4 regions of the Streptomyces sp. NPDC090022 genome follow, and region 1 is predicted to be linked to each of the others. Evidence: riboswitches for the same ligand, from Rfam matches in the RefSeq annotation. Region 1 holds a riboswitch; each other region holds the start of a gene.
What was found. Region 1 has a riboswitch for cobalamin ahead of ACIPXB_RS22690 (energy-coupling factor ABC transporter permease). Riboswitches for the same ligand answer to the same signal wherever they lie in the genome.
Positions count from the first base shown of each region.

Region 1 (5,183 bases):
CCGGTCCAGGCGACCCTGGACGGGCGGCCGTTGCCGCTCGGCGGGCCGCGCGGCCGACGGGTGCTGGCGGCGCTGCTGCTGGAGGCCGGGCGGGCGGTCCCGGTGGCGGGACTCGCACGGGCGGTGTGGGACGACGCGCCCGCCACGGCCCGCGAGCAGCTGCACAACGTCGCCGCGTCGCTGCGCCGGCTGCTGGCGGGTACGGGTGCCACGGTGACCCGCTCGGAGGCGGGCCTCACCCTGGAGCCGGGCCCGGCGGTGCTGGACGTACGGGAGTTCGCCCGGCTGCGGGCGGCGGCCGGGTCGGCGCCCGCGGCCGAGGCCCGGCCGCTGCTCGCCGCGGCCCTGGAGCTGTGGCGGGGCCCGGCGCTGGGCGGGCTGGGCGGGCGGCTGTTCGAGGCCGCCGCGGCGCGGCTGGAGGAGGAGCGGCTCGACTGTCTGGAACGGCGCCTGACCGCCGACCTGGAGCTGGGCCGGCACGCCGAGGTGTGCGGCGAACTCGCCTCCCTCACCGCCGAACACCCGCTGCGCGAGCGCCTGGTGGAGCTGCGCATGCTGGCCCTGTACCGGTCGGGCCGGCGCGGCGAGGCGCTGGACTGCTTCACCCGGGCCCGGCGCAGCCTCGCGGACGCGGCGGGACTCGACCCGCGGCCCGAACTCCACGCCCTGTACGGCGCGTTACTGGCGGACGCCCCGCCCCCGCACCCCACCCTGCCTCCGCACCCCACCCGGGCCCTGACCCCGCACCCCGCCCGGGAGCCGGCCCCGGCCCCGCCTCCGTACCCCATCCCGGCCTCGGAACCGGCCCCGGCCCCGGCCCCGCACCTTGCCCCCGCCCCGGAACCAGCGCCGGTTCCGGAACCGGCGCCCGCCCCGGCACCCGGGCCGCCAGCGCCCGCGCCGCTCGACGCGGTCGCGTCCCCCGTCCCGCCGGCACCCGTCGCCCCCGTGCCCGCCCAGCTGCCGCCCGCGACCGAGGCCTTCGTCGGACGCGTCGTGGAGGCCGCCGCCCTGGTGCCCGCCCTGCGCGCGGCCGGCGGCGGGGTGTGCGTGGTCACCGGGCAGGCCGGGATCGGGAAGACCGCACTCGCGGTCGAGGTCGCCCGGAGCGTGCGCGAGGACTTCCCCGACGGGCAGCTGTTCGTCGATCTGCGCGGGGCCGACCAGGGGGCCGCCGACCCCGCCGAGGTGCTGGCCGGGTTCCTGCGCGGGCTCGGCGTGGACGGGGCCTGCGTGCCCGCCGCGGCCGGGGAGCGGGCCGCGCTCTACCGGAGCCTGCTGGCCGGCCGGCGGGTGCTGGTCGTCCTCGACAACGCCGCCGGGGAGGAGCAGGTACGGGCGCTGCTGCCCGGCCCCGCCGGTTCGGGCTGCGCGGTGCTGGTCACCAGCCGGCGCCGGCTGACCGGGCTGGACCGGCGCCTCGCGCTCACCCTGCCGGTGCTGGCCGAGGCCGACGCCCTCGGTCTGCTGGGCCGGGTCGTGGGGCACGGGCGGGTCGCCGGGGAGGCCGGGGCGGCGCGCGAACTGGTCGCGCTGTGCGGCCGGCTGCCGCTGGCCCTGCGCGTGGTCGCCGCCCGGCTCGCCGCCGCCCCGCACCGCGAACTGGCGCGCCTGGCGGCGCGGCTGCGCGACGAGCGCGGGCGGCTGGACGAGCTCGCGCACCACGGGGGCGACGTCCGGGCCGGGCTGCGGCTGAGCTACCGGGCGCTGCCCGCCGAGGCCCGCGCCCTGCTGCGCGCGCTGGCCGTGCTGGACGCGCCGGACTGTGCCGGCTGGGTCGCCGCCGCCCTCCTCGACCGGCCCCCGGAGCGCGCCGAGGAGGCCCTGGACGCCCTGGTCGGCGCCCATCTGCTGGAGGTCGCCGGGCGGGACGAGGCCGGGCAGCTGCGCTACCGCCTGCACGACCTGGTCCGCGCCTTCGGCCGCGAACTGGCCGCCCCCGGACCGGCGGACGCGGCGCTGCGCCGGGCGCTCGGCTGCTGGGTCGCCCTGGTCCGCGCGGGCCGCCGGGCCCACCAGGGGCTGGACTACCCGGGCCTGGGCCGCGGGGCCCCGGCGGCGGCGCCACGGCCGGGTCGGGCCGCCGGGTGGGAGCCCGAGCCGGGCGTGCTGGCGCTGGTCCGGGCGGAGCCGGTGCGCTGGCTGGGGGCCGAGCGGGAGGCGCTGGTGGCGACCGTACGGCAGGCGGCCGCCGTCGATCCGTACGCCTGCCGGGAGCTGGCCGCCGCCGGGGAGTACCTCTTCGACCTGCGCAGCGATCTGACGGGGTGGCAGACCGTGCAGGAGAGCGCGCTCGCGGCCGCGCGGGCGGCCGGTGACCGGACCGGTCAGGCCCTGATGCTGGTGGGGCTGGGCCGGCTGCGGGCCTGCCGGGTGGAGTGGGGGCCGGCGCGCGAGACGGTCGCGGCCGGGGAGCGACTGTTCGAGGAGCTGGGGGACGCGCACGGGGCGGCGTACGCGGGCTGGGTGCTGGCGTACCTGGACCGGGTGCAGGGCCGGCTCCCCGAGGCGCTGGAGCGCTGCCGGAGGATCGCCCCCGTCTTCGAGGCGGCCGGCGACCGGTACGGGCAGGCGCACGCGCTGCGCGGGATCGGCCAGGTGCTGCTCGCCGGGGGCGACAGCGCCGGCGCCCTCGACGTGCTGCGCGAGGCCCTGGCCGTCGCGGTGCGCGGCGGCGCCGCCTGGCCCCGGATGTGCATGCTGCGCTGGGTCGCCGACGCGCAGCTCGTACGGGGCCGGCTGGCGGAGGCGGCGGCCGGTTTCCGGGAGGTGCTGGCCCATACGGAGGGCTCCGGCGACCTCGCCGGGCAGTCGGCGGCCCGGATCGGGCTCGGCCGGATCGCCCTGGAGCGGGGCGACACGGCGCAGGCGCTGCGGCAGTTGCGGGCCGCGGACGAACTGGGCCGGCGCTCCGGGCAGACCCTGGTGCACGCCCTCGCCGTACCGCCGCTGGCCCGGGCGCTGCTCGCGGCGGGCGAGACGGCCGCCGCCCGGGCCCTGCTGGAGGAGGCCCAGGAGGGCTGCCGCCGGATGAACGCACGGCCGTTGCTCGAGCAGCTCCGGGCGGCGCTGGCCGCCGTGCCGTCCGTGCCGTAGGGTCATCGAGCCTTGGTGTTCGGGAAACCGGTGGAAGACCGGTGCGGCCCTCGCCACTGTGATCGGGAAGTCCGGCTCCTCCCCCTGCCCGCGGCAGGGGACCCCCAGCGGGAAGCCACTGGGCGGCGGCGGGATGATCCGCACCGCCTGGGAAGGCGGGGCCAGGGCATCAACCCGTGAGCCAGGAGACCGGCCAGGGTGCGTTGTCCATCCACGAGGTGCTGGAGAGGTCTCCCACTCATGCATATAGCCGAGGGGTTCCTGCCCCCTTTGCACGCGGCCGCCTGGGGCGCCGCGTCCGCTCCCTTCGTCGTCCACGGCGTCCGCGCGCTGAGCCGTGAGGTGAAGGCGAACCCGGAGAGCACCCTGCTGCTCGGTGCGTCCGGAGCGTTCACTTTCGTCCTGTCCGCCCTGAAGATCCCGTCGGTCACGGGCAGTTGCTCGCACCCGACCGGGACGGGGCTCGGCGCGATCCTCTTCCGGCCACCGGTCATGGCGGTGCTCGGGACGATCACCCTGCTCTTCCAGGCGCTGCTGCTGGCGCACGGCGGCCTGACGACGCTCGGCGCGAACGTCTTCTCGATGGCGATCGCCGGCCCGTGGGCGGGGTACGCGGTCTACCGGCTGCTGCGCAGGTCCGGTGTCCCGCTCATGGTCACCGTCTTCTTCGGCGCGTTCGTCGCCGACCTGGTCACCTACTGCGTCACCAGCGTGCAGCTGGCGCTGGCCTTCCCCGACCCGGGCTCCGGTTTCGCGGGCGCGCTCGCGAAGTTCGGGGGGATCTTCGCGGTGACGCAGATCCCGCTGGCGGTCAGCGAGGGCCTGCTGACGGTGCTGGTGATGCGGCTGCTGATGCGGTCGAGCAAGGCGGACCTGATCCGGCTGGGCGTCGCGAAGATCACCGGGTCGAAGACGAAGCAGGAGGCGGCGGTCTGATGTCGAGGAACGCGAAGATCAACACCCTGCTGCTGCTCCTGGTGGCGGCGCTGGCCGTGCTCCCGCTCGCGCTGGGGCTGGGCGAGGGCAAGGAGGAGCCGTTCGCGGGCGCGGACGCGCAGGCGGAGGCGGCGATCACCGAGCTGAAGCCGGATTACGAGCCGTGGTTCTCCCCGCTGTACGAACCCCCGTCCGGGGAGATCGAGTCGGCGCTGTTCGCCCTCCAGGCGGCGATCGGCGCGGGCGTGCTCGCGTACTACTTCGGGCTGCGCAAGGGCCGCCGCCAGGGCGCGGCGGAGGCGGAGGCGGCCGGTACGGGTACGGCGGGGACGGCGGGCGCCGGGCAGAGCGCCGGGGAGGGCGCCGCCGTGAGCGCGGCGGCCGGGTCCGCGGAGTCCTGAGCCCGTGCTTCCCATCGACGCGGCCGCGCACAGCAGCCGCTGGCGGGGCCGTCACCCGTTGGAGAAGGCCCTGCTGGGGCTGGGTCTGACGGTGACGGCCGTCTGCCTGCCGCCGTGGCCGGGCGCCCCGCTGGTGGGGGCGGCCACCCTGGCGGTGCTGCTGGGCCCGGCGGGGGTGGGCCGGCGGCAGCTGTGGCGGGCCTTCCGCATCCCGCTGGGCTTCTGCTGCACCGGCGCCGTGCCGCTGCTGTTCGCGGTGGGCGGCCCGGCGGGCTGGGTCGCGCTGGCCCCGGACGGGCCGCGGCAGGCCGCGGAGTTGCTGCTGCGCACCTCGGCGGCCTCGCTCGGCGTGCTGCTGTTCGCCTTCACCACACCGGTGTCGGACGTGCTGCCGCGGCTGGTACGGGCGGGGGTGCCGGCGCCGGTCGTGGACGTGGCGCTGGTGATGTACCGGATCGCGTTCCTGCTCCTGGACTCGCTGGCCAAGGTGCGCCGGGCGCAGGCCGCCCGGCTGGGGCTCACCCACCGGGCGGCGGTGTGGCGTTCGCTGGCCGGGCTGGCGGCGACCTCCTTCGTCCGGGCCTTCGACCGCGCCGCGCGGCTCCAGGACGGGCTGGCGGGCCGGGGGTACGACGGGACGCTGCGCGTCCTGGTGCCGCCGGCCACCCTGTCGTGGCGGTTCCTGGCCGCGTCGGGGGCGCTGCTGAGCGCGGTGGTGGCCACGACGTACGTACTGAAAGGGCTGTACCT
Region 1 is NZ_JBIVFN010000013.1:101,521-106,703, reverse strand. It holds gene ACIPXB_RS22695 (AfsR/SARP family transcriptional regulator) at 1-3,096, shown strand, start outside; cobalamin riboswitch at 3,093-3,309, shown strand; gene ACIPXB_RS22690 (energy-coupling factor ABC transporter permease) at 3,337-4,032, shown strand; gene ACIPXB_RS22685 (energy-coupling factor ABC transporter substrate-binding protein) at 4,032-4,433, shown strand; gene cbiQ (cobalt ECF transporter T component CbiQ) at 4,438-5,183, shown strand, end outside.

Region 2 (5,183 bases), on a different contig from region 1:
GCGGCTGGCTCAGCAGTGCGCACGCCAGCGCGAGGAAGGCCCCGGCGAGCATGGACGCGGGGATGAGTGCCCGGTGGTCCGAGGTGCCCAGCGCCACCCGCGTCAGATGTGGGACGGCCAGGCCCAGGAAGGCGACCGGGCCGCAGAACGCGGTTGCCGCGCCCGCCAGCAGCGAGGTGCCGAGCAGTGCCAGATCGCGGCTGCGGCGCACGTTCAGGCCCATGGTGCGGGCGTAGTCCTCGCCGAGCAGCAGGGCGTTGAGGCGTTTGGCGGTCAGCAGCGCGGTCAGCAGGCCCGTGCCGATGACGGGCAGCATGACGTGGAGGTCGGGCCAGGTCGTGGCGCTGAAGCTGCCCAGGCCCCACATGACGAACTGCTGGGCGCGTTCGGGCCGGGCGTAGACGAGCATGACGCCGACCACGGCGGTGGCCGCCGAGCCGATCATGACGCCGATGACGAGCAGGGTGACGGCCGACTGAACCCACCGCGAGAGGAGCAGGACGAGGGCCAGTACGGCGGCGGCGCCGAGCGAGGCGGCGAGGACGACGCCCAGGCGCCCCAGGCCGGCCAGGTTTCCGGTGAAGCTTCCGGCGACTCCGCCCGTGCCGACGACCACGGCGGCGACGCCCATGCTGGCGCCCGAGCTCACCCCGAGGGAGAACGGATCGGCCAGTGCGTTGCGGAACAGGGTCTGCATCTGCACGCCCGCCACCGCGAGGGCGGCGCCGACGGCGGTGGCGGTCAGCGCGCGCGGCAGCCTGACCTGTTCGACGATCACGGTCCATCTCGGGTCGTCGGCGGTGCCGCCGAACAGGATCCGCACCACCTCGGCGACCGGCACCCGGTGGGAGCCGGTCGCGATGGTGAGGACGAACAGTGCGGCGGTGCCGGCCGTGAGGGCGAGGACGACGGCGAGGCGCCGCCGCCCCGGCCGTACCGCCCGCGGGGCGTCCGGGGCGGCGGCTTGCGCGGTTGTGGTGTGCGTCGTCACGCCTTGGGCACCTGGGTGTAGAAGGTGAAGGCGTGGTCCTTCGCCTGGTCCGGGTGCATCAGCGCGAAGAGGTCGGCGAGGACCAGGTCCGGGCGCAGCACACCGCGCTCGAAGTAGTCGTTGCCGCCGCCGGGGCCGAGCGCCTTGGTGTTCGTCCAGACCGCGCCTCCGGAGAGGGCCTTCAGCTGCCCGTACCGGCTGTCGGCCTTCACGGCGTCGGCGGTGGACTTCCACTTCTGGTCGGCGATCCAGACCGGGGCCTCGCCGCCCTTGGCGTACACGGCCTCGAAGTTCAGCTGGAGGTTGCCGGTGCCCGCCTCGCCGGCCCAGGGGTAGGTGCCGCCCGCGTCCCTGATCAGCTGCGCGGCGTAGCTGCCGCCGGCGGGCATGTACCAGGTGCCCTGGTACATCGTGCCGGGCAGGACATCGACGGGCTTGCCCGCCTTGACCGCCTGCGCGCCCTTCTCGGCGACCTTCCGGTAGTCACCCTCGATGGTGTCGAACACCTCGCCCGCACGCTTCTCCGCCCCGGTGAGCGCGGCCATCGCCTTGACCCACTCGGCGCGGCCGAGCGGACTCGGCTCCAGCCACTCGGCGTTGGCGACCACGGCGATCCCGGCCTGACGGAGCTTCGGATACTGCGGGTCGTCGGTGCCCTGGGTCATCAGCACGTCCGGCTTGGCACCGATGACCGTCTCCGCGTTGAGGGTCCGGTCCTTGGCGTACTCGGTGACCTTCCCTGCCTTCACCCTCTCGATCACCTCGGCCGAGCTGATGTTCGTGGTGCTCGCCACCCCCGTCAGGACGTCCAGGGTGCCGGTCTCGGTCAGCAGGGGCAGGTGGGTGGTGGAGGCGGAGTACAGGCTCTTGACGGGGACGGTGACCGTTTGCGCGGAGGCCAGTTCACCGGTCAGCTGCGGCTTCGGTGCACCGCACTTGACCAGCACGTACGATTCGGGCTTGCCCTTGGGGTAGGGCTCGTTGACGGTGAGGACCTGGTAGCTCTTCTCGTACCGGAGCGTGAAGTTCTTGGCGTGCTTCACCGCCGACTTGACCGGGAAGTAGTCCTTGGCCGGGTCGAAGTCCTTGATGCATCCCTTCCCGGCGGCCTGGGCCTTGGAGTCGGCGGGCGTGCCGGCGTCACCGCCGCACGCGGTGAGCGTGAGGGCGACGGCGATGAAGGCCGCCGCGGCGGCCTGAGGGCGGCCGGGCAGGACGGATCGTACGGACAAGGTGACTCCTGGTGGCGTGCGTAGGCAGTGCGCACCGGCAGGGCGGGGCGCGTGATGCGGCGTACGGGAAGGAACCCGCTGGAGGAGCAGGTCTTCAGAACCTGCGGGAACGGGCTGGTGCGTCAGGCCGGACAGGTCGGCTCCGACGGGCCGAGGGCAGCGCGAAGCTGCCACCACACATACGCGGGCACACGCGTGCCACCGCCTCTCCTGGGGAAATCCGCCCCGTACTTCGAGGTGCGACGGCGTGAGTCTCCTGACTCGGGATCAGTGCTTCTCCGGCCTTCCCACCCCCGGATGGGGCGGTGGCCATGGGCGGAGTCGCTCCCCCTACACAGTGGCGGTACCGTGCCGGAATCTCACCGGCTTCCTCGTTCCGCCGTCGCTTGTCGGACGGAAGCATCGCAGAAGCGGCCACGACCACGCCAGACCCACAACTGTGCGGCCGGCCACAGGGGGTGGGGTGTGATGTGAACGGCCCAGGGGCATCCCGCCCGTCCGGCGCGTCCGACCGAGGGACAACGCTGCCGCGGCGGCGGGGCCGCCTGCACCCCCGAACACGGCCTCGGCTCACGCCGACTCCGCCACCCAGGCGGAACTGCTGGGCCTGTGGGAACGAGACCCGGCACCCACCACCACGGCCCGCGGGACGGACGGGACCGGCCTCCGGTACAGGAGGAGGCATCTGCCGCTCGAGAGCACAGTGCAACGGTCTATCAGAGGGCGGCGGTGTATCCGGCGGGGCCGGAGCCGATGACGACGACGTCGCGTATGCCGTCGGCGGGGATCGTGTCGGTCACCTGGGTCACGCCTTGGCCTTGGCGTCGATCTCTGCGATCAGGCCCTCGATGAGGCCCTTGATCTCGTCGCGGATGGGGCGGACTGCCTCGACGCCCTGGCCGGCCGGGTCCTCGAGCTGCCAGTCGAGGTAGGTCTTGCCGGGGAAGTACGGGCAGGCGTCGCCGCAGCCCATGGTGATGATGTAGTCGGACGCCTGGGCGGCCTCGGGGGTGAGGACCTTCGGGGTCTGGTCGGAGATGTCGATGCCCAGCTCGGCCATGGCGGCGACAGCGGAGGGGTTGATCTGGTCGCCGGGCATCGAACCGGCGGAGCGGACCTCGACGCGGTCGCCGGCGAGGTGGCGCAGGAACCCGGCGGCCATCTGGGAGCGGCCCGCGTTGTGGATGCAGACGAACAGGACGGAGGCGGCTGGGGGTACCGCCCGGCCGCCAGGCTGGGGGAGAGCAGAGGACATGGTTCTTCCTTGGGGATCGGGCAATTGCGGGGCGAGCGGTCTTCAGGCAGCGCCGAGCTGGGTGAGCAGGTCGGTGATGCGGCTGTCGATGGCGTCGCGGATGTCGCGGACGACGGCGATCGGAGCGCCTTCGGGGTCGGGGACGGGCCAGTCGCGGACGGCCCCTGCCGCGAGGCGGTCGTCGGGCAGGAGGGGCGAGGAAGGCGTGGGCATGGCGTTCCTGTTCAAAGGAGCCGATAAGGTCGGCTCGGACTGGTGTCAGCCCCAGCTGATGTGACAGTATCAGTCCATGCTGACGTCAGTCGACACTGATCTGATCCGGGTTCTGGCCGACCCGCTCAGGCTCCGGATCGTGACCCTCCTCGCCAGGGAGACGCTCTGCACCACCCACCTCGTGGAGGAAACGGGTGCCAAGCAGACCAATCTCTCCAACCACATGAAGGTGCTGCGCGAGGCCGGGGTCGTCGAGACGGAGCCGTGTGGGAGGTACGTCTACTACCGCCTGCGCCCGGAAGTCATCGAAGCCCTCGCCGGTCAGTTCGCCGACCTCGCCCAGACCGCGCGTGCCACCGCTGAAGCGAACCTCAAGCGGTCCTGCCCGTAGCCTTCGCGCCGTGCCTCACCTGCCCGAGGAGAACCTGCCTTGACCGCCACCGAGCCCGTCGGCGCCGCCACCGCGGCGGAGGCCGCCATAGCCGCCGACGAGCCGTAGCCCGCCCCAGGCGCCACGCCGCCCCGCACCCCTTTGATTGCCCGTGCTGCGGCCGAGCTGGTCGGCACCGCCGCTCTGGTCGCGATCGTGGTCGGCGCCGGCATCCAGGCCACCGAGCTCACCGACGACGTCGCCTTGCAGCTGCTGGCCGACTCCACCGCCACCGTCTTCGGCCTTGGTGTCCTGATCGCCCTACTCGGGCCGGTCTCCGGCGCCCACTTCAACCCGGCCGTCACCCTCGCCGAGTGGTGGACGGCCCGCCGCGGCGGACCGGGCGTGAACGCCCGCGAACTCGCCGCGTACGTGCCCTCGCAGATCGCCGGTGCGATCGCGGGCGCGATCCTGGCGGACGCGATGTTCGGGCAGCCGCTGGTGAAGTGGTCGCAGCATGACCGCTCCGCCGGCAACCTGCTGCTGGGCGAGGTCGTCGCCACCGCCGGACTGATCCTGTTGATCTTCGGTCTGGCCAGGACCGACCGGCTACGGTTCGCACCGGTTGCGGTCGCCTCGTATATCGGTGCCGCGTACTGGTTCACCTCCTCCACCTCCTTCGCGAACCCGGCCGTGACCATCGGACGTGCCTTCACCGACACCTTCGCAGGCATCGCCCCGGCCTCCGTCCCGGGATTCATCGGCATGCAGCTCATCGGAGCGGTTGTCGGCCTCGCGCTCGTCGCCGTCATCTTCATGCGCGGCAAGACCGACCAGGGGCAGCCCGCGGCATGACGCAGCGCACGGACGTGGTGGTGATCGGCGGCGGCCGAGCAGGGCTCGCCGCCGGCTACCACCTGCGCCGCCCGGGTCTCTGCAGTCCACCGTGACGGCGCCTGCCTGCGCGTCGAAACGGACTGCGGCGCATGGCGGACCCGCGTCGTCATCAGCGCCACCGGTACCTGGACGCGTCGCTGCCGTTGCCGTGGTCACCCAGACGCCGGCGGAGGTCGTCGGGAGGGTCGTCCACGTCCGGGCGGTGCCGCGCCTCGTGCCCTGGAC
Region 2 is NZ_JBIVFN010000001.1:410,283-415,465, forward strand. It holds gene ACIPXB_RS01880 (FecCD family ABC transporter permease) at 1-991, opposite strand, end outside; gene ACIPXB_RS01885 (ABC transporter substrate-binding protein) at 988-2,223, opposite strand; cobalamin riboswitch at 2,452-2,646, opposite strand; gene ACIPXB_RS01890 (arsenate reductase ArsC) at 3,029-3,478, opposite strand; gene ACIPXB_RS01895 (hypothetical protein) at 3,521-3,691, opposite strand; gene ACIPXB_RS01900 (ArsR/SmtB family transcription factor) at 3,768-4,082, shown strand; partial or broken gene ACIPXB_RS01905 (aquaporin) at 4,122-4,916, shown strand; partial or broken gene ACIPXB_RS01910 (FAD-binding protein) at 4,913-5,093, shown strand.
Region 2: it holds a riboswitch for cobalamin, as region 1 does, so the genes downstream of both, ACIPXB_RS01885 (ABC transporter substrate-binding protein) here and ACIPXB_RS22690 (energy-coupling factor ABC transporter permease) in region 1, are expected to answer to the same signal.

Region 3 (5,183 bases), on a different contig from region 1:
CGTCTCCCAGAACCGTTTGTGCGGGCTGCGGCCCATCGCGACGACCTCTCGGACCGTCAGCCCGAGGGTGCCGCCGGCGTCCTGCGGGACGACCGCCACCCGCCGGGCCCGCTCCTTGACGGTGAGCGCGGCGGCGTCCGCTCCGTCCAGCAGCACCCGGCCGGACGTGGGCCGCAGGGCGCCGTAGACACAGCGCAGGAGTGTGGTCTTGCCGCTGCCGTTGGGGCCGACCACGCCGACCGTCTCGCCGGGGCGTGCGGCGAGGTCGGCGCCGTGCAGCAGGGTGTGGCCGTCCGTCTCGTACCGGACGGCGTCCAGGCGCAGTTCCACGGGTTTCATCCGGTGATCCCCTCCACCCGGGTGGACCGCCGCAGCAGCCACAGGAAGAACGGTCCGCCGGCCAGCGCGGTGACCACCCCGACGGGTATCTCCTCGGGGGCGGCGGCGGTACGGGCGACCAGGTCGGCCAGGGTCAGGAACACCGCACCGCCGAGCGCGGCCACCGGCAGCAGCGCCCGGTGCCCGGCGCCGACCAGCATGCGCGCGGCGTGCGGAATCATCAGGCCCACGAAGCCGATCGCCCCGCTGTAGGCCACCAGCACCCCGATGACCAGCGAGGTGAGGACGAACACGGCGGCCCGGAAGCGCCCGGTGTCCAGGCCCAGGGTCCGCGCACCCTCCTCGCCGGCCAGCAGCAGGTCCAGCGGCCGGGCGAGCGCGAGCAGCAGGCCGGTGCCGAAGGCCAGGGCGGCGGCGGGCAGGGCCAGTTCGTCCCAGCGGGCCCCGCCGAGTCCGCCCAGCGTCCAGAACAGCACCGACCGGACCTGGTCGGCCTCGGCGGCGAGCACCAGCACCAGGCTGGTCAGGGCCGACAGGATGTACTGGACGGCGACCCCGGCCAGGATCAGTCGGCCGGTGGTCATGGTGCCGCCGCGCCGGGCCATCGCGTACACGGCGACGAGCGCGCCCATCGCCCCGGCGAACGCGGCGAACGGCAGACTCAGGCTGGTGGCCACGCCCGCGCCGACGCCGAGCACGAGGACCAGGACCGCCCCGGCGGAGGCCCCCGAGGAGGCGCCGAGCAGGAACGGGTCGGCGAGCTGGTTGCGTACGAGGGCCTGCAGTACGGTGCCGGACACCGCGAGCCCGGCGCCGACGACGGCCCCGAGCAGGACGCGTGGCATCCGCACGTCCCACACGATGGAGGCGAAGGCTCCGGTGCGTTCCCCGCCGAGCACGATGTCGAGCACCCGGCCGGGAGCGATCCGGACCGGCCCGAGGGCCAGCCCGGCCACGGCGGAGGCGGCGAGCGCGGCCGTGAGCAGGACGAGCACGAGGGCGAGGGGGGTGCGCGCCCTCACGCGGCGTCGGGGTGCAGGCCGCCGGCCAGGGACTCGACGGCGTCGGCGACGCGGACGCCGAGGACGGCCGAGGACAGCGGCAGTACCACGAACTTCTTGTCACGGATCGCGGGAACCTGCGCGAGGGCCGGGTCGTTCAGCAGGCGCTGCTTCTTGGCCTCGACGCTCGTGCCGCCGTAGTCGTAGATGAGGACGACCTCGGGCTTGCGTGCGATGACCTGCTCCCAGGACACGTCGCCGAAGGTGTCCTTGAGGTCGGCGAACACGTTCGTGCCGCCGGCCAGGGAGACGATCTCGTTGCCGATGCCCTGGCCGCCGGAGGTGGAGGCGGCGCCCTCGCCGGAGTCGTACACGAAGACGGCGGGCCGGGGCTTGTCCTTGACCCGGGCGGTGACGGCGTCGATGCGGCGCTGTTCGTCCTCGATCAGGCGGGCGCCGCGCTCGGGGACGCCGAAGGTGCGGGCGACCTCGGTGATCTCGGTCTTGAGCTGGGCGAGTCCTACGGGTCCGTCGGTGCAGTACTCCACGTTCAGGCGGGTGTTGATCCCGCTCTTCTGCAGGCCCTCGCGGTCGCGGCCCTGTGCCTTGTCGAACGCGCTGCGGTAGCCGCCGTAGACGAAGTCGGGCTCGGCGCCCAGCAGCAGCTCCTTCGAGGGGTACTCCTTCGCGAGCACCTTGATCTTCCCGTAGGCGCCCTGGTAGCGGGGCAGGACCGCGTCGTCGAGGTAGGCGGTGGCGGCGATGCGGTCCTCGAGGCCGAGGGCGAGGAGGAGTTCGGTGGCGTGCTGGTTCATGGTGACGGTACGTCGGGGCGGGGCCGTGAAGGTCGTGCTCACGCCGCAGTTGGTGACGGTGTACGGGAATCCGTCCGCCGGGGCCGCCGGGGCCGCCGAGGCGGGGCCGTCGCCGGCGGGGGCTCCCGCGCACGCGGTCAGGGGTATCAGGAGCGCGAGGGGCGCGAGCGTACGCAGTGCGGCACGGCGGGCGCGGGCGCGGGACAGCGGCATGGCGAAGCCTCTCCGGGGGATCCTCGTCCCCTGGTCGACGTGAGGAGGCGGTGCGTCAGTGTCTGACTCCCGGAACCCGTCGGGATCCGGTCACAGTGGCGGGACCGCACCGGAATCGCACCGGTTTCCTGTCCTGCACCGCCTGGGGTGACGCAGCCCAGTCTGCCAGACGCCTCCGCGGGCCCGGCGGCCCTCTTGACCCAGCTGGTCCAGACCAATAGTTTCCGGGGTGCACAGCGCACGTCCATTGCCCGCATCCGCAAAGGAAGCCCATGCGCCGCAGCATGCTCGGCAGGCTGGCCGTCGCCGCCGCCTGCTCCTTCTCCCTGCTGGCCGCGTTCGCGCCCGCCGCCGGCGCCGCCGCCGACAGCGGCCCCGACCGGGACCGCGACCACGGCCGCTCGTACAAGCGCGTCGGATACTTCACCCAATGGGGCGTCTACGGACGGGACTTCCAGGTCCAGGACCTCGACACCAACGGCACCGCCGGCAAGCTCACCCACATCAACTACGCCTTCGGGAACGTCGGCCCGGACGGCAGGTGCTTCACCGGCAACGTGCCGGGCGAGGCCGACGCCTGGGCCGACTACGTCCGTCCGCTGGCCGCGGCCGACTCCGTCGACGGAGTGGCCGACGACGCCCAGCAGCCGCTCGCCGGGAACTTCAACCAGCTGCGTGAGCTCAAGGCCAAGCACCCTGGTCTGAAGGTGCTCATCTCGCTGGGCGGCTGGAGCTGGTCCACCCACTTCTCGGACGCCGCCCGCACCCCCGCCTCGCGCAAGGCGTTCGTCTCGTCCTGCATCGACCTGTACATCAAGGGCAACCTGCCGCAGGACGGCGCCCGGGGCGGCGCGGGCGCGGCCGCCGGGCTCTTCGACGGCATCGACCTCGACTGGGAGTGGCCGGGGTCGGCCGGGGACACGGACACCACGTACCGGCCGGAGGACAAGCGGAACTTCACCGAGCTGGTACGGGAGTTCCGCACCCAGCTGGATGCGTACGGACGCGCCCAGAAGCGGAGGTACGAGCTGAGCGCCTTCGTGCCGACCGCCCCCGCCAAGATCGACGCGGGCTTCGAGGTCCGCCGGATCATGCGCGACCTGGACTTCGTCACGCTCCAGGGGTACGACTTCCACGTCTCCGGGGAGCCGAGGACCGCCCAGCAGTCCGCCCTGTACGCCCGGGACGACTTCAGCGTGGACGGCACCGTCGAGGCCTGGCAGCGGCGGGGCGCGCCCGCGCACAAGCTGGTGATGGGCATGCCCTTCTACGGGCAGGGCTGGACCGGGGTCAGCGGCGGCGGGGACGGCATGGGGCAGCCCGCGACCGGCCCCGCGCCGGCCACCTGGGCGGCCGGGTACGAGGACTACAAGGCGCTGCGGAAGCTGGCGGACTCGGGCGCGTACACGGTGCACCGGGACCGGCGCGGCGGACACGCCTGGCTGTTCGACGGCACCACCCTGTGGACGTACGACGACCCGCAGGTGCTGCGGGCGAAGTCGGCGTACGTACGGGAACACGGGCTGGGCGGCGCGATGTTCTGGTCGCTGGACGGGGACACCGCGGACGGCGAGCTGATGACGGCCGTGGACCGCGGCCTGCGGGGGCGCTGACCCCCTTCCGATCGGACACCGCCGGGCCGCCGACACTGCTCCGGCCCGGCGGTGTTCCCTTTCCGGGGACGGCTCGCGCGGTGCGTGGCGGGCCCGCGATCCGGGGCCGGTCCGAGCCCCCGATCGCGGTTGTCCGGGGTGGCAGCCCCCGCCGCCTGACCGCCACCGCCCGAGCCGGAGCCGGAGCCGCGGCCAGGGACCAGCCAACGGATTTCGGCCACGGATCTGTTGCTTGGCTGAAACCAGTGCAATGCTGTGACTGCGGTGACTTCTCCGACCCCCGAGGAGAGGTCCGAGGCCGCCGCCCGGGCACCCCCGGCCCGGGCGCGGCCGCCGCGCCCCGCTCCCTCCCGGCTCCCCACGGGAGGGTCCCCCTTGGCAGGCCGCCCGGTCCCTCCGGGCGCCCGGACCGTCACGGCCCGGGCACCGTGGCCGTGCGATGGGCGGTGGCGAGTGCCGAGGTCGCCGTGAAGGCGGGGACGTGGCCCGTGCCGCCGCGGGCACCGACCGAGAGAGACGCGGCCGCCATGCCGTAGGCGACGGCGTCCCCGAGGGAGTCCCCCAGCGCGAGACGGGCCGTCGTCGTGCCCATGAAGCAGTCACCGGCCCCGGTCGCGTCGACCGGAGCGGGGTTCGCCGGGACGGGCAGGGACGTGACCGTCGCACCGTCGTGCAGGAGCAGCGCGTCGGCACCGGTGGTGACGGCGACGGCCCGGGCGCCCAGGCGGCGGCAGCGGTCGGCGGCGGCGCGCGGATCGGCGGTGCCGACCAGGGCGAGGGCGTCCGCCGGGCAGGAGGTCTTCAGCAGACCGGCCAGCGGGGCGATCCGGGCCAGCAGGGCCCGGGCCGCCGCGCGGTCGGTGAGCCGGGGACGGAAGTTGAGGTCGTAGCTGAGGTGTCCCCCGGCGCGGTGCACGGCCTCGGCGGCGGCGACGACCGCATCCCGGCTGCTGGGCGAGAGCGCGCCGGTGATGCCGCTGGTGATGAGTGCCGTGGAGCGGGTGAGGAGGTGGTGCCAGGACGCGATGTGGTCGGGAGAGAGGGTGGAACCGGCGCTGTGGGCGCGCCAGTAGACGAACTCCCGCTCGCCCCGGGTGTCGGCGCACAGCAGGTAGGCCCCGTTGGGACGTGGGGCGCGGTGGACGTGGGTGATGTCGACGCCGAGACCGGCGGCTCGCTCCAGCAACGGGACGCTGAGCTCG
Region 3 is NZ_JBIVFN010000001.1:600,373-605,555, reverse strand. It holds gene ACIPXB_RS02700 (ABC transporter ATP-binding protein) at 1-339, opposite strand, end outside; gene ACIPXB_RS02695 (FecCD family ABC transporter permease) at 336-1,361, opposite strand; gene ACIPXB_RS02690 (ABC transporter substrate-binding protein) at 1,358-2,368, opposite strand; cobalamin riboswitch at 2,404-2,539, opposite strand; gene ACIPXB_RS02685 (glycoside hydrolase family 18 protein) at 2,641-3,981, shown strand; gene ACIPXB_RS02680 (PfkB family carbohydrate kinase) at 4,394-5,183, opposite strand, start outside.
Region 3: it holds a riboswitch for cobalamin, as region 1 does, so the genes downstream of both, ACIPXB_RS02690 (ABC transporter substrate-binding protein) here and ACIPXB_RS22690 (energy-coupling factor ABC transporter permease) in region 1, are expected to answer to the same signal.

Region 4 (5,183 bases), on a different contig from region 1:
GGGTTCGAAGGAGCACCCGTACAGCTTCTCCTTCTCCGGGCTGAAGACGGCCGCTGCCCGCTGGGCCGAGCAGCACCTCCAGCGTGGCGAGGAACTTCCCGTGGCCGACGGCGCCGCCTCGCTGCAGGAGGCCGTCGCGGATGTCCTGACGCGCAAGGCGCTGGCCGCCTGCCGGCAGTACGAGGTCCGCACCCTGGTCGTGGTCGGAGGTGTGGCGGCGAACTCCCGCGTACGGGCCCTGGCCGAGGAGCGGTGCGCGGCCGCCGGCGTCGAGCTGCGAGTACCGCCGCTGACGCTGTGCACCGACAACGGGGCGATGATCGCCGCCGTCGGTGACCTGCTGGTCCGTTCCGGCTCGGCCCCGGCGCAGCTGGATCTGTCGATCGACCCGTCGGCGCCGCTGGAGTACGCCGCCCTGCACCCGACGGCCGGGCCCGTGCGCGTCGCGTGACGCCCGCGGAATTCCCGGTCACGCGGTCTTCCTCGGCACCCCGTACCCCGGCCCGCACAGCCGCCCCTCGCCCCTTCTGACCACTCATACCCGGAGCAGGACCCACCGCCTGTGCGTACCGCCGACATCCGGCAGCTTTTCCTCGACCACTTCGCCGCGCGCGGTCACACGGTCGTGCCCAGTGCGCCACTGCCCACCCCGGACCCGACGCTCCTGTTCGTCAACGCCGGCATGGTCCCCTTCAAGCCCTGCTTCACCGGGGAGGCCCAGCCCCGGTGGGAGCGGGCGACCAGCGTGCAGAAGTGCATCCGCACCCTGGACATCGAGGAGGTCGGCAAGACCACCCGGCACGGCTCCTTCTTCCAGATGAACGGCAACTTCTCCTTCGGCGACTACGTCAAGGAGGAGGCCATCGCCTACGCCTGGGACCTGTCGACCACGTCCCGCAGCGACGGCGGCTACGGCCTGGACCCCGAGAGGATCTGGGTCACCGTCCACCACTCCGACACCGACGCCCGCGGCCCGGCGCTGGGCCGGGAAGGCGGGCCGGCGGTCGACGAGGACCGCGCTGATGCTGCTCGGCGACGGCACCGCGCCCGGCAACGAGGGACGCGGCTACGTCCTGCGCCGTATCCTGCGCCGCGCGGTCCGCTCCATGCGCCAGCTCGGCGTCCACGACCCGGTCCTGCCCGAGCTGCTGCCGGTCGCCCGCGACTGCATGCCCCCCAGCTACCCCGAGCTCGCGGACTCCTTCGCCCGCATCGCCGACCAGGCGTACGGAGAGGAGGAGGCCTTCCGGGCCACCCTCAAGCAGGGCACCACGGTTCTGGACACGGCGGTCGCGCAGGTGACGTCCGAAGGCGGCCGGTCGCTGCGGGGCGCCCAGGCGTTCATGCTGCACGACACGTACGGCTTCCCGATCGACCTGACCCTGGAGATGGCCGCGGAGCAGGGCGTGGAGGTCGACCGTGAGGGCTTCACGGCGCTGATGAACGCCCAGCGTGAGCGGGCCCGAGCCGACGCCCGCGCCCGCAAGTCCGGCGGCTCCCTGGACACCTCGGCCCTCCGCTCCGTCCTGGACGAGCACGGACCGACCGACTGGCGGGCCTGGGAGACCCTGACCACCGAGTCCCGCGTACTGGCCCTGCTCGGCACCTCCGGCCCGGTCCCGGTCGCGGCCGCCGGCGACCTCGTCACCGTCGTCCTGGACCGCTCCCCGTTCTACGCCGAGTCCGGCGGCCAGGACAGCGACGCGGGCCGCCTGTCGGGCGCCTCCGTCGAGGCCGAGGTCCTCGACGTCCAGCGGCCCCTGCCGGGCCTGGTCGTCCACCAGGTACGGATCACCGCCGGCGAGCTCGCGCCCGACGACGCCGTGCACGCCGCCGTCGACGCCGAGTGGCGCCTCGGCGCACGGCAGGCCCACTCGGGCACCCACGTCCTGCACGCGGCCCTGCGCGAGGTCCTCGGCCCCACCGCCCTGCAGTCCGGCTCGTACAACCGGCCCGGCTACCTCCGCCTGGACTTCCCCTGGCGCGGAGCCCTCTCCCCGGCCGTCCGCAGCGAGGTCGAAGAGGCCGCCAACCGCGCCCTGCGCCGCGACCTGCCCGTCGGAGTGCAGTGGATGACGCTGCCCGAGGCCAAGGAACTCGGGGCGCTCGCCCTGTTCGACGAGACGTACGGGGAGAAGGTCCGCGTCGTCGAGATCGGCGGGGCCTGGTCGCGCGAGCTGTGCGGCGGCACCCACGTCGAGCACGCCTCCCAGATCGGCACCGTGGCCCTGACCTCCGAGGGCTCGGTCGGCGCCGGCATGCGCCGCCTGGAGGCCGCGGTCGGCGTCGAGGGCTTCTCCTACCTGGCCCGCGAACGCGACCTCGTCGCCCGGATCGCCGAACAGCTGGGCGCCCCGCGCGCCGAGCTGCCCGATAGGATCGCCGGCCTGCTGGAGCGGCTCAAGACGGCGGACCGGGAGAACGCCCGCCTCGAGCAGCAGGCCACCACCGCCCGCGCGAACGAACTCGCCGCCACCGCCGCCCATGCCAACGGGGTCCAGGTTGTCACCGCCACGACGGACGAGGACACCAACGACGCCCGAGCGCTCGCAGCGGCCGTACGCGACCGCCTTCCCGCCGGTACGCCGGGCGTTGTCGCCATCGCCGCGGGCACGGGGCTGGTCACCGCCGTCAACACTGCGGCCCGCGACACAGGGCTGAACGCCTCCGTACTGGTCCAGCAGCTCCTCGGCGGGCGTGGCGGCGGCTCTGCGGAGCTCGCCCAGGGCGGCGGCCTGCCCGGTCCCGAAGGCACTTGGCCGGTACGGGTGCGGCCCGTACGATTCCACTGCCCGGCTCCGGCCGGTGACAACTTCATGGCTGTGCGATGGGGGAAGCCGGTGGGAATCCGGCGCTGACCTGCAACCGTGTGCGGCGCGTCGACCAGCGCCGCGAGTCGGGATGCCCGCCGCGCGGCAGCATCCGCTTCCACTGTCACGGTCTGCAGAGCGAAGCCCGGTACCGCCGGAACACCACGCCAGTGCGCTCGAGCGCCTGCCCGGGGTGGGCCGCGCCGGTCGAGGGGCCTCATCGGCCGACCCGACCGGTCAGAAAGGCCCCCCATGCTCCTGAGCCCCACCCGTCGCGCCGCCGTCACCACGGCCGCCCTGGGACTCGCCCTCACGGGCTTCACGGTCGCGCCCGCCGTCGCCCACGCCAAGCCCGTGAACACCAACGCCGCCGTCAAGGTCACCCTCACCGTGCAGGGCCCTGACGGCCTGCTGTTCAAGGGCAAGGTCAAGACCAAGGGCCACGACGTGACCACCGCCACCGGCGGCACCCACAAGTGCGACGGGACCAACGGCGGGGCGAACCCGAGCAGGGTTCCGACCCCGACCGCCGCCCTGGACGACGCGGCGAAGAACCACTACTTCGGCTGGGACGGCACCTGGTACGCCTCCTTCGACGACTTCTCCGTCGACACCATCAAGGGCGTCAGCGGCGGCGGTTCGGCGTACTGGAACATATCCGTCAACGGCACGCCCACCCCGGTCGGCGGCTGCCAGTTCAAGCTGAACGCCGGCGACCAGGTGTCGTTCGTCTGGACGTCCTTCTGAGCCCAGCCGGCCCAGGCCAAGGCCCAGCCGGCGGGCCGGGGCGCGCTGGTGCGGGCCCCGGGCCCGCCGGGTGCCTCAGGCGCCCCAGCACGGCGCCACGGTGTCGCCGGCGTCGGTCACCTCGTCGGCTCCGTTGCACAGCAGGGCGCGCAACCGTGCGCCCCCTCTGGTATCGACGCCCCTATTGCAGGCAAGTCGCAACTGCTGAGAGGTTGCACAGCGATGCGGAGCGGCTGAAACCCGCCCCTCCGCTGACGAGCGGACCTCCCCATGCCCGCATGCGACTGTGGCGAGAGGAACCATCTGATGAGGAAGATGCGCCGGTACACGCTGGTGTCCGTGGTCGCGGCAGTGTTCCTTGCCGCCGGCTGTGGGGGAGCACCCCGTGTCGACACGTCGGCCGCAAAGGCACCCGCAGCCGCGGGGTTTCCGGTCACGATCTCCAACTGCGGTGTGGAGACGACGTACCAGCGGCCGCCGCGGCGCGCGGTGTCGCTGAACCAGCACGCGACCGAGGTGATGCTGGCGCTCGGGCTGGAGAAGTCGATGGTGGCCACGGGGTACCTCGACGACAGGGTGCTCCCCGAGTACCAGGCCGCCTACGACCGGATCAAGGTCGTCTCGAAGGAGTACCCCTCCGCGGAGGCGCTGCTGGCCGTCGAACCCGACCTGGTCTACGGGGGGTTCGCGACCACCTTCGACGAGAAGGAGGGGCGCGGCCGCGCCGCCCTGGTCAAGGCCGGAGTCCACACCCATCTCAACATCGAGGAGTGCCCCGAAGGCCCGGTGACGATGGAGATGATGGACGAGGAGATACGCACGGTCGCGAAGATCTTCGGCGTCCCGGACCGCGCCGAGGAGGTGGTGAAGAAGCTGCACGGCACCCTGGACTCGGTCGGGGGCCGACTGGGCGGAGTGCCGGCGACGAAGGTGTTCGTCTACGACAGCGGCGACAAGACGGCCTTCACCGCGGGCGGCCGGGGCATCGGCAACGAGGTCATCAAGAGGGCCGGCGGGGAGAACCTCTTCGCGGACGTGCCCAAGGCGTTCGGTGACGTGTCGTTCGAGCAGGTCGCCGAGCGGGCCCCGGAGGTCGTCGTCATCTACGACTACGGCGACCAGCCGGTCGAGGACAAGAAGAAGTTCCTGCTCGCCAACCCCGCGCTCAAGGACGTACCGGCGATCAAGGAGCAGCGGTTCGCGGTGCTGCCCCTGTCGTCGGTGGTGCTGGGGGTACGGGTGCCCGGTGCGGTGGAGTCGCTGGCGCGGCAGATCCATCCGGACCGCTTCCGGTGAGGGGGCTGCGGGAGCAGGCGCCGGGAGCGCCCGGCATAGCGCCGCGGGCCCCTGGAGGCCTGGCCGCCGGGCGCGCAGGGCCCCGGTGGCGCGGCCTCCCGTACGTGCTCGTGCTCGCACTCCTGGCCGTGCTCGTGCTCCTGGTGGCGACGGCAGGGATCACCGCCGGCTCCATCAGCATTCCCGCCGACCAGGTCTGGGGGATCCTCCTGCACCGCATCCACCCGGCCCTCCACGAGCCCGACTGGACGCCGGTCCGGGAGACGGTCGTCATCGACGTGCGGCTGCCCCGGGTGCTCCTGGCCGGGGTGGTGGGGGCCGGGCTGTCGG
Region 4 is NZ_JBIVFN010000001.1:419,173-424,355, forward strand. It holds gene tsaD (tRNA (adenosine(37)-N6)-threonylcarbamoyltransferase complex transferase subunit TsaD) at 1-451, shown strand, start outside; partial or broken gene ACIPXB_RS01935 (alanine--tRNA ligase) at 563-2,738, shown strand; cobalamin riboswitch at 2,783-2,928, shown strand; gene ACIPXB_RS01940 (DUF4430 domain-containing protein) at 3,063-3,557, shown strand; gene ACIPXB_RS01945 (ABC transporter substrate-binding protein) at 3,864-4,853, shown strand; gene ACIPXB_RS01950 (FecCD family ABC transporter permease) at 4,913-5,183, shown strand, end outside.
Region 4: it holds a riboswitch for cobalamin, as region 1 does, so the genes downstream of both, ACIPXB_RS01940 (DUF4430 domain-containing protein) here and ACIPXB_RS22690 (energy-coupling factor ABC transporter permease) in region 1, are expected to answer to the same signal.